One region of the Methylosinus sp. LW3 genome, then DNA from elsewhere that is predicted to be linked to it. Evidence: predicted binding sites of a transcription regulator. Region 1 holds the regulator's gene; the other holds the start of a gene.
The links. Region 1 encodes LexA, which represses DNA repair genes until DNA is damaged. Its sites were predicted from a motif close to TGTTCNNNNTGTGTTCNG; they were not measured.
Positions count from the first base shown of each region.

Region 2: a site for LexA is predicted at 2,930-2,947, ahead of METLW3_RS0124570 (ImuA family protein). Genes of this name have one in related genera too.

Region 1 is NZ_AZUO01000001.1:1,097,993-1,107,587, reverse strand. It holds gene xth (exodeoxyribonuclease III) at 1-217, shown strand, start outside; gene METLW3_RS0105450 (DNA polymerase III subunit chi) at 255-722, shown strand; gene METLW3_RS0105445 (methyltransferase domain-containing protein) at 704-1,414, shown strand; gene METLW3_RS0105440 (ABC transporter ATP-binding protein) at 1,430-2,488, shown strand; gene METLW3_RS0105435 (ABC transporter permease subunit) at 2,488-3,402, shown strand; gene METLW3_RS0105430 (ABC transporter permease subunit) at 3,399-4,193, shown strand; gene METLW3_RS26750 (hypothetical protein) at 4,215-4,580, opposite strand; gene METLW3_RS0105420 (AsmA family protein) at 4,650-6,668, opposite strand; gene lexA (transcriptional repressor LexA) at 6,772-7,476, opposite strand; gene METLW3_RS28115 (hypothetical protein) at 7,617-8,282, opposite strand; gene METLW3_RS0105410 (LLM class flavin-dependent oxidoreductase) at 8,568-9,566, opposite strand.
Region 2 is NZ_AZUO01000005.1:142,444-149,271, reverse strand. It holds gene METLW3_RS0124580 (error-prone DNA polymerase) at 1-706, opposite strand, end outside; gene METLW3_RS0124575 (DNA polymerase Y family protein) at 703-2,226, opposite strand; gene METLW3_RS0124570 (ImuA family protein) at 2,141-2,893, opposite strand; gene METLW3_RS0124565 (ATP-dependent helicase) at 3,138-5,201, shown strand; gene METLW3_RS0124560 (IS1182 family transposase) at 5,387-6,826, shown strand.

The DNA of each region.
Region 1 (9,595 bases):
TACGGAGGCTTTCCGCGCCTCGACCGACGCCACCGGCCTCTACACATTCTGGGATTATCAGGCCGGCGCCTGGCAGAAGAACAATGGCATTCGCATCGACCATCTTCTGCTCTCGCCGCAGGCCGCCGACCGCTTGCAGAGCGTGACCATAGACAAGGAGCTGCGCGCCGGCGCAAAGCCCTCCGACCATGTGCCGATAAGATGCGAGCTGGAATGACTCCCATCATCACGCGCGAAGCATGGACGCTCACGCCATGACCGATGTCTGGTTCTATCATCTCCAGCGCCTCCCGCTGGAGAGCGCTCTGCCCAAGCTGCTCGAGCTGTCGCTGGCGCGCGACTGGCGCGTCGTGGTGCAGGCGACCAGCGCGCGGCGGCTGGAGGCGCTCGACGATCTGCTCTGGTCCTATGCGGGGGAGAGCTTTCTGCCGCATGGCTCGGCGAAGGACGACGATCCCGAGACGCAGCCGATCTTCCTCGCCATCGGCCGCGACAATCCCAATCGCGCCCATGTCCGCTTCTTCGTGGAAAATGCGGAGCTTTCCCCCGTGCTCGCCGACCCCGCGAGCGCGCCGGAAGCGCGCGCCATACTCATGTTCGACGGCAATGACGAGGCGGCGGTGCAGGCCGCGCGCGCGCAATGGCGGCAGCTGAAGACGGAAGGCCACACGCTCTCCTATTGGCGCCAGAGCGAGGAAGGCAAATGGGAGAAACAGGCGTGACCGAAGAGTTTGTCGCGCGCCGCGCCGCCGCGCGCGCCCGTCTCGACGAGATCGACCCGCATAAAACGCCCGGCGGCGTCGAGGCCGATCCGCAGCGCAAGGATTGGTTCGAGGCCGTCTATCGCCTCGCCGAGGGCGACGCCGCCGGCGTGCCCTGGGCGCATCTCGCGCCGCATCCGCTGCTCGCCGACTGGCTCGCGACCCGGCGCCTCGACGGTCTGCGCGCGCTCGATATCGGCTGCGGGCTCGGCGACAACGCCGAGGCGCTCGCCGCCGCTGGCGCGAATGTGACCGCTTTCGATCTGATAGACGAGGCCGTCGCCTGGGCGAGGCGCCGTTTTCCGCAGAGCGCCGTCGCTTATCGCGCCGCCGACCTCTTCGCCACGCCTCAGGAATGGCGCGGCGGCTTCGATCTCGTCCATGAATGCTACACGCTGCAGGCGCTGCCCGACACGCTGCTGGATGCGGCGGCGCAGGCGCTCGCCGGCCTCATCGCGCCGGGCGGGCTGCTGCTCGTCATCGCCCGCGCCCGCGACGAGGGCCAGGAGGTGGGCGGGCCGCCCTGGCCTCTGCCGCCGAGCCGCATGGAAGCGCTCGCCGTGGGCGGCTTGCGTTGCGAGACGCTCGAGGATATTTCCGCGACGAACGCCATGGTCCGCCATTGGCGCGCGGCCTTCCGCCGGGACGGCTGACGGGACGGGAGCGATATGACCGACGCGCCGCTACTCTCGATCAAAGGCGCGTCCAAGCGCTTCGGCGCGATCGCGGCGCTCGAGGACGTTTCGCTCGAGGTGGGCGCCGGCGAGTTTTTCGCGCTGCTCGGCCCGTCGGGCTGCGGCAAGACCACGCTGATGCGCCTCGTCGCCGGCTTCGAGACCTTGGACGCCGGCCGCATCGAGATCGGCGGCGCCGATATGAGCGGCGCGCCGCCGCATCGCCGGCCGGTCAATCTCATGTTCCAATCTTACGCGCTGTTTCCGCATCTCTCCGTCTTCGACAATATCGCCTTCGGCCTGCGCCGCCAGGGCAAGGGCAGAGCGGAGACCGCCGCCCGCGTCGCCGAGCTGCTGCAAATCGTGCGGCTCGAGGGCGTCGAGGCGCGCCGGCCCGACCTTCTCTCCGGCGGCCAGCGCCAGCGCGTCGCGCTCGCGAGAGCCCTCGCGCCCAGCCCGCGGCTGCTGCTGCTCGACGAGCCCTTGGGCGCGCTCGATCGGCAATTGCGCGAGGAGACGCAATTTCAGATCAAGGAAATCCAGCGCAGGCTGAAGACGAGCTTCGTCGTCGTCACGCATGATCAAGACGAGGCGCTGGTGATGGCCGATCGCATCGCCGTGATGCGCGCCGGCCGCATAGAGCAGATCGGCGCGCCGACGCAGGTCTATGAGCGCCCAGCGACGCGCTTCGTCGCCGGCTTCATCGGCCAGATGAATTTCCTCGAGGGCCATATCGAGAACGGCGCTTTCGTCGGCGCCTTCGGCCGTCTGCCGGCGGAAGGCGGCGGCCTCTCGCAAGGCGCGAAAGCCGTGCTCGCCGTGCGGCCGGAGCGCATCGCCATCGCGCCAACGACCGAAGAAACCCCAGGCTTCGACGGCGTGGTGGAAGACGTCGCCTTTCGCGGCGAGACGACGCATTTTCGCCTGCGCCTTTCCGGCGGCGAGGCCTTGCGCGTCTCGCGCGGCGCCGATAGCGGCGCGCCTTTTTGCGTCGGCGACACGGCGCGCATCTCCATCGCGCCCGAAGCCGGGCGCATCTTCGCGAGCGAGTGATGCCGGAGGGCGGCAAAAGACGCAGGCTCACGCGCGGCGAGACGCTCGTCATCGCCGCGCCCTACGCCTGGATCGCGCTGTTCTTCCTCGCGCCTTTCGCGCTCATCGTCAAAATCTCGCTGTCGCATCCGGCGCAGACGCGCCCGCCCTATGAGCCCGTCTTCGATGGCGCCGGCCTCGCCGGCTTTTTCGAGAAGCTCTCGCAGCTCGGCCTCGACGCCTATCGCGGCCTCGCCGAGGACACGCTCTATCTCGATTCCTATCTCTCCTCTTTGACCATCGCCGGCGGCGCGACGCTGGTCTGCCTTCTCATCGCCTATCCTTTCGCGCTCGCCATAGCGCGCGCGCCGCGCCGCTTGCGCCCCGTGCTCATCGGCTTCGCTGTCGCGCCCTTTTGGACGAGCTTTCTGATCCGCGTCTACGCCTGGATCACGCTGCTGAAGGACGAGGGGATCATCAATCATGCATTGATGGCGCTCGGCGTTATCGACGCGCCTCTGCCCATGTTCGCGACCAGCGGCGCGGTGGTCGTCGGCATCGTCTATTCCTATCTGCCCTTCATGCTGCTGCCGCTCTATGCGGCGATCGAGAGGCAAGACGCTTCGCTACGCGAGGCCGCCGCCGATCTCGGCGCGACGCCGTTCCAAGTCTTTCTGCATGTCACTTTGCCGCTGTCGCGCCGCGGCATCGTCGCCGGCGCGCTGCTCGTCTTCATTCCCTCGGTCGGCGAATTCGTCATTCCCGATCTGCTCGGCGGCTCCGACACGCTGATGATCGGCCGCACATTATGGAATGATTTCTTCGCCAATCGCGATTGGCCGGCGGCCTCCGCCGCGGCTGTGGCGCTGCTGGCGCTGCTGCTCGTCCCCATTCTTCTCTATGAGCGCGCGCAATTGCGCGAGGGCGCGCGATGAGCGGCGCGCGTCTTCTGCGCCTCGCCGCGCTGCTTCTCGGCTTCGGCTTTCTCTATGGGCCGATCGTCATATTGGCGACGATGAGCTTCAACGCCTCGCGGCTGGTGACAGTGTGGGGCGGCTTCTCCACCAAATGGTACGCCGCCCTCCTCCATGACGAGCAATTGTTGCGCGCGGCGCAGATCAGCCTCTCCGCCGCGGCGCTCTCCGCGCTCATCGCGACGCTCAACGGATTGCTGGCGGCGCTGGCGCTGGCGCGTTTCGGCGGCTTCCGCTCGCGCACGCTCTTCGCGGGCTCCATCTATGCGCCGCTGGTGATGCCGGAAGTGGTGCTCGGCCTCGGCCTGCTGCTGGTCTTCGTCGCTTTCGGCGTCGAGCGCGGCTTTCTCACCCTCGTGCTGGCGCACGCCTCCTTCACAATGTGCTTCGCCACTGTGATGATCCACGCCGCGCTGAAAGGCTGCGACCGCACGCTCGAGGAAGCGGCGATGGATCTCGGCGCGACGCCGGTCCGCGCCTTCGCGCTCGTCACCCTGCCGCTGATCGCGCCCTCCGTCGTCAGCGCCTATCTCCTCGCCTTCATCATCTCGCTCGACGATCTCGTGATCGCGAGCTTCACCACCGGCCCCGGCGCCACCACCTTGCCGATGCGCATCTATTCGCAAGTGCGGCTCGGCGTGTCGCCTGAGGTCAACGCCATTTCGACGCTGCTGCTCGGCTTCGTCGCCATCGCGCTCGGCCTCTCGGCGCTGCTCACGCGCGGGCGCGCCAAGGGCGGCGGGGCGGGCTAGCCGGGCTCTCTGCGCTCTACGTCACTCGGACAACCAAGCCTCTGCGTGATACAGAGATCGCGGGCCGAGAAGTGGCGCCATCCGCTTCCACAGGCCCTCAGTTTGGACAGCCCGAACCGCCAAAGCTTCGATCAGGCCTGTAGCGACAACGGTCCTCAATCCGTTATCGCCACTCTCCATAGCCTGCTCGATCAACGAGAACAGGCGGCGGTTGGCGTCGACGTCCGTGCTATCGAAGTCCTCGGCGATCCGATAGCCTAGGGCGGCGAGGAGCGTCGTGACAGGCGGCTCTTCCGACCCCCACGCGTCGAGGATTTCCTCGTATGCAGCCTGCACGCCACCAGAGGCGGCAACCAATGCGCCCAAAAGCTCCTCACGACCCATCATTGCCGCCCCCGAGCTCGCTGCGGTCTCGTGACGCTCGCGCGAGTGAACGAGAAAAACAGCGGGAAGCTCTCACCGCTCCTTCGCCGCGCCCGCCTCCGGCTCGACGCGCGGCAGCAGCGGCGCGGCCGCGCCCGAGCGCTTGATCAGCGCGGCGGCGTCCGGCGCGAAGACGGGATCGTCCCAGGCGCCGGAGAGATCGAAGCCGATCTGCACGCCCTTCTCGCGCGGCTTGCCGGCGGCGTCGGCCTCATTGGCCTGCGCCTTCATCGCGAGGCTGCGCTCGGGAATGCGCGTCTGGCCGGCGAAGGCCAGCGCGAAGCCCGGCCCATGCGCCTGGCCGTCCTCTATATTCGCGGTTCCTTTGACGATCTTGATGGTCGCGCTGGCGCGATCCACCAGCGAATGGCCGGAGCGAATATCCATCGCGCTCGACAAAGGCCGCTTGTCGACGCGGCGCAGCGCGCGCTCGAGATCTATGCCGCCGACCTCGCCCTCGCTCAGCGTGAGGCTGGCGCGGCCGTCGAGATCGCGCGTGATCTGCGCGACGCTGTCGCCAGTGGCGTCGAGCGTGAAATTGGCGTCCAGCGCGCCGCCGAGATCGGGCCGTGCGGCGAGGTCCCAGGCGAGCGCGCCGGCGTCGACCCCGGTCAGCTGCGCATTGCCGTGAAACTCCAGCGCGCCCGCCGCATTGGCGGCGAAAGTGGCGCGGCCCTTCACCGTCCCCTTATAGGCCTGCGCCTCGGCGAGCGAGAGCTCGAGCCTTCCGCCGCGCAGCAGCAGCGATAGAGCGGCGTCCTCGAGATTCAGCCGCAATATGCGGGCGCGCGTCGCCGAAAGGCGCAGATCGACATCGGCGTCCTGAATATTCGGCAGGACGAAAGCGTCGCGGCTCCATTGGCCGTCGGCGCCGGAGAGCGGCGGCAGATCGGCGATCATCGGCTTCAGCGACACGAAATTGCTGGCGAGAGTCGCATGGACGATGGGCTTTTCGCCCTCGTGCCGCAGCGCGAATGTGCCCTCGAACTCATTGTCGTCGGCCGAGAGCTTCACATCGGTCAGCTGAAAATCGCGCAGGCCGACGCTGGCCTTGGCGGAGAGCTGCACATTCTCGAAGGCGCCGGGCAGCGGCGCGCTCACCTTGGCGAGGCCGAGCGCATGGCGCAGCGAGGGCGAAGAGGCGTTGAGCCGCCCCATATAGCGCGGCTTGGCGCCGATCTGGCCGAAGCCTTCCGCCTCCAGCCGCACGCTGTCCGAATCGAGCCGCACAGTGACCGGCGTCTGCTCGCCGCGCAGCAGCGCGCCGGGCTTCAGCACCCAGAGCATGGCGCGCGGCCGCTCGCCGCCCCAGGAGAAAGCGGCGTCGAGCGTCGCCGGCGAGCCGACGGTGCGCCAATCGAGCGTCGCGTCAATGTCCTGCAGCGTTTCCTCGCCGCCCGAATATTTGAGCCTTGCGACGCCGGAGACGATGGAGACGCCGCCGAGCCGGGCGCGATCGGCCTTCTCGGCCGCCGGCGTCGAGGGCCGCGCCGCCGCGGCGCGCACAGCTGCGCCGGACGTGCTCATCGGCTTGCGATCGAGATCGACCTCTATGGCGGGGCGGATGAGCTCGATATCGGCGATTTCCAAACGGCCGGCCAGCAGCGGCAGCAGCAGCACATTGCCGTGCAGCCTCTCCGCCTCGATGGTCAGCGCGGCGGTGGGATCGGCGAAGGCGATGCTGTCTATGGTGATGTGCGGGCGCGGCAGCAGCGAGAAGGTCGAGCGGCCTTTGGCGGCGATGAACAGGCCGGATGAGGCGTTGAGCTGGCCCGAAATCTCCTCGAGCAGCGCATTGGTCGAGAAGGTCCAAGGCGCGAGCGCCGCGCCGAGCGCCACTGCGGCGACGGCGCCGAGAGCGATCAGCCAGCGGCGCGAGAGGCGCGGGAAAGGCAGGCGGCGGCTTTGGCCCAAGGGCTTGGATCCTTCGATTTCGCGCATCGGGCCGGTCGAGTGCGACATTCCATCGTCCATGTAGAAAAAAGCGGGCGGCCGCGGGCCGCTGGCGATGCAGCGCGCGCCCTCGGCGAGGGCGCGAGACGAGAACAACATGCCTTTATCGCTCTGCCGCTACGCGAAAAGGCCCGCGCGCCAAAAGCGCGCGAGGCCGGACCATGGCGGCAAAGGGCGGCGAGATCGTGGCGGCGCGAGGCCCTCAGTATTTGCGCAGAAGGCTGACCAGACGGCCTTGGATGCGGACGCGATCCGGCCCGAAAATGCGCGTCTCATAGGCCGGATTGGCGGCCTCGAGCGCTATTGACGCGCCACGCTTGCGCAGGCGCTTCAATGTCGCCTCCTCGTCGTCGATGAGGGCGACGACGATATCGCCGGTGTCGGCGCTGTCCTGCTTGCGCACCACGACGACGTCGCCGTCGAGAATGCCGGCCTCGATCATCGAATCGCCACGCACCTCGAGCGCGAAATGCTCGCCGCCGCCGAGCATATCCGGCGGCAGGCTGATGGTGTGGCTGCGATTCTGCAGCGCGGAGATGGGCGTGCCGGCGGCGATGCGGCCCATGACCGGAATCGCCACCTGCTGATCGGACTCGGGCTCGCCGGCCGGAACGGGCCGCACGCGGCCGAGCGCGCCCTCTATGACCGAGGGCGAGAATTTGCCGCCGCGCGCGGCGACGCGGGGCGTCGCCGATTCGGGCAGGCGCAGCACCTCGAGCGCGCGGGCGCGATTGGGCAGACGGCGGATGAAGCCGCGCTCCTCGAGCGCGAGAATGAGCCTGTGAATGCCGGATTTGGAGCGCAGATCGAGCGCGTCCTTCATCTCGTCGAAGGAGGGCGGCACGCCGGTCTCCTTCAGGCGCTCATGGATGAAGCGCAGCAGATCGCTCTGTTTCTTGGTCAGCATGGAAGCCCCCCGGCGCCGCCCGCCCGCGTCGCGCCACGTCCGAACCTAGCCATGATGGCGCGGGTTCATAAACAAATCATGAACGGGAGGATAGGCGTTCTCGGTGCGTTCCGCAAGGGAGACTCTTCGGCGGTCCTTGGTCAGGGAGCATGAATGCATTTCCAGTCAGAAACATCGTGATCCAAATCTATTCGGGCTCGCTGAGAACGCCATTCAAGCGATTTATCCCGACTGTTAATGACAAACCACTGCCCTCGGTCATTAACATTGTCCCGTCCCGAAGAACGGAATGGCCCCGCAATCACCCCGTTTTCATACCCCTTTGAGATGACGCTAAACTTGTCGGTATCACAAAACCAATCAGGCCAACCCAATTGCACGCCTCCAGGCACACGCTTGTTAATTTCATGCCAGTATTTTGCTACCCCTCCGCGAGGAGAAACTTTGTTTGGCGGGACCCCTAGTTGTTGTCTCACATACGCCTCATCGAACCACTCTTTCTCGACTACAACTTCTGCTGGCGGGAACATAAAAGCCTCGTTTGTTGATAACAATACATAAAGATCAGATCGTGAGCTAAAAAATAAAATAGTAGCCCCACTGTCAAAATGGGTCTGCGACGCCACATCACTCTTCTGAACAGCCCAATGCTCAACCGATAATTTTCCCCCAAACTCTTTAGCCGTGTCAAAAACTTCTCGGTCAATATTCGATAAGAAAAACCTATCTTTATTTAGCTGAAAAATGCCAAGAATTATTGCGGAAAAGACGGCGCCAGCCACGAACCATATCAGACGCCCCTTCATGTCATTTCGAGCAAGAAAAACTAGATACCCGGATGCCACGGCAGCGGCTAGGAGAACGACGGTCGCCGCGATAGGCAACCCTTCCCAGTAGGCGGAAACGAGGGCCGGCAACGAGGTTGCAAAGGGCCAAATTTGCGAACCGGCATTTATTATAACATCAACTATCCGTTGATGTGACGCCGTTGCGGGCTCAGATTCTCTAGTTTCCATTCGCTAAGAATAGCAGAGTTCTTGCTTGATTCGAAGAGTCGCTCACACAGGCTACGATCCTACGGTTCCGCCCCTCTACTGCGCCGCCGCCGCCTCCACCCCCAGCATCGGCCGCACATGCCGCGCGAAATCCTCTAGCGAGCGCAAGTTCTTCTCCGCATCCCGTGAGATCGGCTTCAGCAATATCGCCCGCGCGTCGGTCTCCTCGCGATAGGCGGCGATCTTCTCCGCCACTTCGTCGAAATCGCCGATCAGCGAGCGTTGCAGCAGCCCTTCCTCGGTCAGCGAGGCCGGCGCCGCGCCGTCCTGGCGGGCGAAATTGCCGCGCATGCGCTCGGCGAAGCGGGAGAGGAAGGGAACAGCCTCGGCCAGCGCCTGCTCGCGGCGCGGCGCGGCGAAATAGAAGCGCGCCATGGTGAAGCGCGGATCGCCCTCCGGTCCCGCGGCCTCGCGATAGATGCGCAAGGTCTCCTTGATCTGTTCTATGGGGAAAGGCGGGCCGGCCATCACGCCATGGCCATTGCGCGCGGCGTAGCGAATCGCCCCCGGCGTGGTGGTGGCGAGATAGGTGGGGATGGGCTTTTGCAGCGGGCGCGGCGTGAGGCTGAGGCCATTGGCCTCGTAATGCGCGCCGGTGAACGTCACTTTGTCTTCATAGAGCAGGCGGTTGACGAGGCCGAGCGCCTCCAGAGTCATCTCCCGCGTCGAATCCTTGCCGGCCCCGAAATGGCGGTTCTGCAATTCGAAAGGCCCGCCGCGCGCCACGCCGAAATCGAACCGCCCCTTGGAGAGCAGATCGATGGTGGCGACATCCTCCGCCACCTGAATCGGATTTCGGAAAGCGAGCAGCACCGCCGCCGAGCCGAGCCGTATCGTGCTCGTCACGCCGGCGAGATAGGAGAGAAGCGTGAGAATGGAGGGACAGGCGGCGTCCGGCTCGAAATGATGCTCGGCGACCCAGGCCTCCTCGAAGCCGAGCGCCTCGGCGTGGCGCACCAGGCGCGTCTGCGTCTCGAAGCAGCGCGCGAAATCCTGCTGCGGGTTTTCGTAAGTGGTGAAGACGCCGAACCGCATGGCGAGGGCCTCGAGATGCGCGCCGCCGA
Region 2 (6,828 bases), on a different contig from region 1:
TGCGCGGGAACAGCCGGCGCATTTCCTCGGGCGGCTTCATGTAGCGGTCGCCGTGCTCGCGCCGATCGCCCAGCTCGTCGATGGTGACGCCGTGACGGATGCAGGTCACGACATCCTGCAGCATGCGCCGGTCGGGCGCGTGATAGAGCACGTCGTTGGTGACGACGCTCGGCACGCGCATCCGCGTGGCGATGGTCGACAGCTCGTGGATGCGAAGCTGGTCGTTGGGGCGCCGGCGAAGCGTCAATGCGAGATAGGCGCGGTCGCCGAAGGCGTCGCGCAGCCGGCGCAATCGCAGGCCGCAGGTCTCATCGGGCTCGTCTGGAACGAGGACGCCGATCAGGCCATCGCCGTAGGCGACGAGATCGGCCCATTCGAGAATGCATTTCGCCTTGCCGCCGCGCTTCTTGCCGAGCGACAGCAGCCGGCAGAGCCGACCATAGGCGGCGCGGTCGGTCGGATAGACCAGCACCGACATGCCGTCGACGAGATCGAGGCGACAGCCGACGATCAGGCGCACGCCGGTCGTCTTGGCGGCCTCGAATGCGCGCACGACGCCGGCCAGCGAGTTGCGGTCGACCACGGCGACCGCTTCGACGCCTTGAAGCGCCGCCTGGGCGAAAAGCTCATCGCAAGACGACGCGCCGCGCAGAAACGAAAAATGCGACGTGACCTGCAGCTCGGCGTAGCGGATTCGGCCGCTCATCCGAACACTCCGTGCAGGAACCAGCGCTGCGAGCCGCTATTGGGGTCCTCGCCATCGCCGGAACGGAAGATCCAATAGCGTTCGCCGGCGTCGTCCTCGACGCGGAAATAGTCGCGCACGGCGGTCAGCTCGGCGTCGCGCCGCCACCACTCGCCGCGGATGCGCTCGGGTCCGTCGGCCCGGCGGACGCGCCGCCGGACGCCGCGCCAGGTGAAGGCGACCGGCGGATGATCCGGCAGAGCGGCCAACGTCTCGATCGGTTCGGGTGATGGCAACAGCCGCGACGGCCGAGGCCAGCGCCCCTGCCATGTCTCGCCGGTGTCCGGCGCCATGGGCGGAATTCGGAGCACCGACCGCTCGGGCGTCTCGGTGGCGACCGGCGCAGCCCGGTAGAGGCGCTGCTCACCGACCCGATTGACGAGTGTGTCGACGAGATCGGAGACGTCCGGCGTTCCGTCATCGACCATCGTGGTCAGGGTCTGCTTTTCTGCGAGCGGCTCGGCCAGTGTCGCGGCGAGGCTGAGGGTTTCGATGCCGAATCCGGGCTCGATCGTCTCGATCTTGTCGGTCAGCAGCCGCGTGAGGCGCTTCACGTCGCGCACCGGCATGGCGACCCCGACACGGACCGCCTGCAGGCGATCGTCGACGCGGTGACAAATGAGGTCGAGGCGCTTGGCCCCCAGTCCCTCGGCCTCCAGTCCGGCGCAGAGCTGGACGACCAGCTCGCCGATATGGCGGGCGATGGTCTCGGCCGCGCCGATGGGCTCCGCGAAATTGCGCTTCACCTCGATCAGCTCGTCGGGTCGGATCGGGGCGATCGGCTCGCCGAGAATTCCCAGGGCCTGATCGATGCGGCGACCGAGCTGCGGCCCGAAGCGCAGAGTGAGTGGCGCGCGCGGCTGTGCGAGGAGATCGCCGATCCGTTCGAAGCCGAGAACATGGAGCGCCGCGACCATGTCGGCAGGCAGGCGAAGCGCGGCGAGAGGTAGGCCCGTCAGCACGGAGCCGCCATGGCCGCGCGGCGCGATCAGCAAAGGCCGCGCGGCATAGCGAGCCAAAGCGTGCGCCGCTCCCCAGCTGTCGGCGATCGCCGCGCGCGCGCGCACGCCGGACGATGAAAGCCTGTCGATCAGGCTGGCCAGCATGGCCGCTTCGCCGCCATGAAGATGATCGGCGCCGGTAGAGTCGATCACTACGCCGTCTGGTGGGTCGGCCGCGACGATCGGCGCATAGCGTCGGAGCGCCCATAGGGCGAGACGGTCGAGGCCCTGGGCGTCGGCCGCGGCGTCGTGATCTCGAACGACGAGACCCTGCACGAGAATCCGCGCTTTGGCGGCTGGCATTCCGACGCGCGCGCCCGCAGCCATGGCCGCCGCGTCCGCGGCCCGCACCACCTGTCTCCTCCCGTCGTGACCGATCAGGACGAGCGGCGTCTCAGCCGGCGGCTCCGCGTCGCCAGCCTGCCGTCGAAGCCGGTCCGTGGGCCAGCTCGGCAGGAACAGCGAGACGACCCGAGCCATCACACGCCTCCACCTCGAAATCCGCGCTTTCACCGGCGCGGACGCGGATCAGTTCCAGGAGCCAACGGTGGCGGCCGACGCCGGGGACCGGCAGAGCCGCCGAGGGCATGACCGAGACGCGCCATCTGGTCGCCGCGGCAGTCGGCTGACCGAAGTCGACGGCTTCGGATTGCCGGCGCCAGCGCCGCAACGCGAGACCGATCGAGCCGCTTCCCTCGGCGCAGAGCTGGAGACGCCGGGACGCGGTCATGTCGAGACGCGCGACTTCTCCGACGACCGCGCCGAGACCGCCGTGCCGCAAGCCTTCCTCGACACATGCGAGCACTGTCTTGTCGTTGCCGGCCTCGACATAGATCACGCGATCAGGCGCCAAGCCCGCCTGCGCCAGCGCCGGGGCGAAGAGGTCGGATCGCGTGATGACCCAGAGGATCTTGCCTTTCGTGCGGGTCGCGATCCCCGCGGCGAACAACGCCGCGGCCGCGCCGTCCACGGCGCCATTGCCGCCGCCAGCAATCTCATGGAGCGCGCCGAGGGGGAGACCACCGCCCGGAAGACGCGCGTCGATGTCCGCGATTCCGAACGGAAGGACCGATTTGACGCGCCGCGCTCGGCCTTCGATCTTCTCGATCTGCGCGCGCAACGACTCTATGGCGGGCTGGTGCCGCAAGCGCCTTCTCGACCTCTGGGTGTGGGCTCAATGTCATGTTCCCTAAATGTTCTTCTCTTCGAGGTCGGGAGTCAAGAGGACGCGCTTGCGGATATTTCTCCGCGCGGAAGGCCGCGAGAACGCTTCGTGGCGCCTCACGGAAATTCGAGGGGCCGCAGCTTCGATTTTCGAGATACGCCGCCATTGCGAACAAAACAAGAATTATGGTTCAGTCCGCGGACCCGCTCACCGTGCCGATTCGCCCATGACCGCCGTCGCCTATCTCGAAAAGCTCAACGCCGAACAACGCCGCGCCGTCGAGCACGGGCTCCACGACGGCCTGTCGGCCTCCGTTGGCGGCCCGCTGCTCATCATCGCTGGCGCGGGCTCCGGCAAGACGAACACGCTCGCCCATCGGGTCGCGCATCTCATCGTCCGGGGCGCCGATCCGCAGCGGATGCTGCTGATGACCTTCTCCCGCCGCGCCGCCGCCGAGATGACGCGGCGGGTCGAACGCATTTGCGCCGAGGCGCTGGGCGCCACAGGCGGCGGCGATGTCCTCGTCTGGGCCGGCACGTTTCACGCGATCGGCGCGAGGCTGCTGCGCGAATATGCCGGCGCCATCGGGCTCGATCCCGCCTTCACCATTCATGATCGCGAAGATTCCGCCGATCTGATGAATCTCCTCCGCCACGAGCTCGGATTCTCGAAGACCGAGAGCCGCTTCCCTGCCAAAGGCACATGCCTTTCGATCTACTCCCGCGCCGTGAACGCCGAAATCCCGCTCGAGCAGGCGCTGCTCGGCGCCTTCCCTTGGTGCGCCCGCTGGCATGACGAGCTGCGCCGATTGTTCACCGCCTATGTCGAGGCGAAGCAGGTGCAGAATGTGCTCGATTACGACGATCTCCTGCTCTACTGGGCGCAGATGATGCAGGACGAAGCGCTCGCCGAGGAGATCGGCGGCCGCTTCGATCACATTCTCGTCGACGAATATCAGGACACCAATCGCCTCCAGGCCTCCATCCTGCTCGCCTTGAAGCCGAAGGGCCTGGGGCTCACCGTCGTCGGCGACGATGCGCAATCCATCTATTCCTTCCGCGCCGCCACTGTGCGCAACATTCTGGAGTTTCCGAAGAGCTTCGCGCCGCCGGCGGAAATCGTCACGCTCGACCGCAATTATCGCTCGACCGAGCCGATCCTCGCCGCGGCCAACGCAGTGATCTCGCTCGCCGCCGAGCGCTACGCCAAGAACCTCTGGACAGAGCGCCGCTCCTCGGAGCGCCCGCAGCTCGTCACCGTGCGCGATGAGAGCGATCAGGCGCGTTTCATCGCCGAGCGCGTGCTGGAGTCGCGCGAAGCCGGCATGACGCTGAAGCAGCAGGCGGCGCTGTTCCGCGCCTCGCATCACAGCGCCATGTTGGAGCTGGAGCTCGCGCGCCGCAACATTCCCTTCGTGAAATTCGGCGGGTTGAAGTTCCTCGACAGCGCCCATGTGAAGGATCTTCTTGCTCTGCTGCGCTTCGCGCAGAACCCGCGCGATCGCGTTGCCGGCTTTCGCATTCTGCAAGTCCTGCCCGGCGTCGGCCCTTCCTCCGCGCAGAAGATTCTCGACTTCCTCATCGAGCGCCCGGACCCGCTCGCCAGCCTCGCCGAGGCGCCGCCGCCGCCGCGCGCTGGCGAGGAATGGCGCGGCCTCGTCGCGACGCTGCAAATGCTGCATGCGAGAGAGGGCTGGCCGGCGGAAATGGAAGCCGCGCGCCGTTGGTATGAGCCGCATCTCGAGCGCCTGCACGAGGACGCGCCGAGCCGCCTCGCCGATCTCGTGCAGCTCGAGCAGATCGCCGCCTGCTATCCCTCGCGCGAGCGCTTCCTCACCGAGCTGACGCTCGACCCGCCGGACGCGACCAGCGACGAGGCCGGCCCGCCTCTGCGCGACGAGGATTATCTCATCCTCTCGACGATCCATTCCGCCAAAGGGCAGGAGTGGAAGTCGGTCTTCGTGCTGAACGCCGTCGACGGCTGCATCCCCTCCGATCTCGCGACGGGAACGGCGGCGGAGATAGAGGAGGAACGCCGGCTGCTCTACGTCGCGATGACGCGCGCGAAGGACAGTCTGCGCCTGGTGACGCCGCAGCGATTTTTCGTCCATGGTCAGCCGGCCCAGGGCGACCGGCATGTCTATGCCGCGCGCACGCGCTTCATTCCCGCGGAGATGCTGCGGCATTTCGACTGCGTGAGCTGGCCGGCCGCGGCAGCGGTGGGCGAGCGTCTCGTCGGGGGTGGGCTGCGGGTCGATGTGCGGGCGAAGATGCGGGGGATGTGGGGATGAACGATGAAACGACGAAGCCGAAGGTGAAACGCGTGGTCTATGCCGCGCGCCACCCCACTCCTGAATGAAGCTCGGTTCAGGGAATGACATAGCCCGAAGGGAGCCAGAATACGTCTGTCTTTGACCCTGGCTGTGTGAAAACGTCGTTGATGCTATGATTTTCTAGTGATTTGCCGGGGGGTCTCATGAAGCGCTTTGTCGAAGGGGCGGATCGTGGGCAGGGCGCGCTTTTTCCGGAATGCCTCGATGATTGGATCGGCGAGGACAATCCCGTTCGTGTGATCGACGTTTTCGTCGACGAGCTCAATCTGGGTGCGCTCGGGTTCGGCGGGGTCGATCCCAAGGCGACGGGCCGGCCTTCCTATCATTCCTCCTGCCTGCTGAAGCTCTACATTTACGGCTACCTCAACCGGGTTCAATCGAGCCGCCGGCTGGAACGCGAGGCCGGACGCAACGTCGAGGTGATGTGGCTGACGCGGCGTCTGGCTCCTGATCACAAGACGATTGCCGATTTCCGCAAGAACAACGGTCTCGCCATCCGCCAGGTTTGCGCCCGCTTCGTCGCGCTGTGCCGCACGATGGGCCTGCTCACACAAGCCAGCATCGCGATCGATGGCAGCAAGTTCAAGGCCGTCAACAACCGGGACAAGAACTTTACGCGCGCCAAGATGGAGCGGCGCATGGCGCAGATCGAAGAGAGCGTCGCGCGCTATTTGCAGCAACTCGACAGCGCCGACCGACAGGAGCCGTCAGAGGCGCTGAAGATCAAAGCAGGCCGCCTCAAAGAGAAGATCGCGAAGCTGAAGGGCGAGATGCAGCGTCTCGAGGCGCTGGAGACGCAAATGCTCGATGCGCCGGACCAGCAGATTTCGTTGACGGATCCCGACGCCCGCTCGATGGCGACAAGCGGCCGCGGCTCCGGAGTAGTCGGTTACAATGTGCAAACGGCGGTCGACACGAGGCATCATTTGATCGTCACCCATGAGGTGACCAATGTCGGCACGGATCGATCTCAGCTCGCCAACATGGCCAAGCAAGCAAAGGCGACGCTGGAGACGGAGAGCCTCGACGTCGTCGCTGACCGCGGCTACTTCAACAGCGCGGAGATTTTGGCGTGCGCGCAGGCGGGCGTCACAGTCACCCTGCCCAAGCCGATGACCTCCGGGGCAAAGTCCGAAGGACGCTTCGGCAAGCAGGACTTTCGCTACGACGCGGAGCAAGACGTTTATATTTGCCCCGCTGGCGAACGCCTGATCTATCGGTTCACGCGCGAGGAAAACGGGCTCAATCTGCGCCGTTATTGGACCAGCGCCTGCGGCGCTTGCGCGATCAAGTCTCAGTGCACGCCGAGCGTGCAGCGGCGCGTCACCCGCTGGGAGCACGAGCATCTTCTCGAAGCTGTGCAACGCCGACTTGATGCAGACCCCGGGAAAATGCGCGTGCGACGCGAGACGGTCGAGCACCCCTTCGGCACGATCAAGGCGCGGATGGGGGCAACCCACTTCCTGATGAAAACTATGCCGAGCGTCGCCACGGAGATGGCGCTGCACGTGCTCGCCTACAATTTCACACGAGTCCTGAACATCATCGGCGTCAGGCCGCTGATGGCGGCGATACAGGGATAATC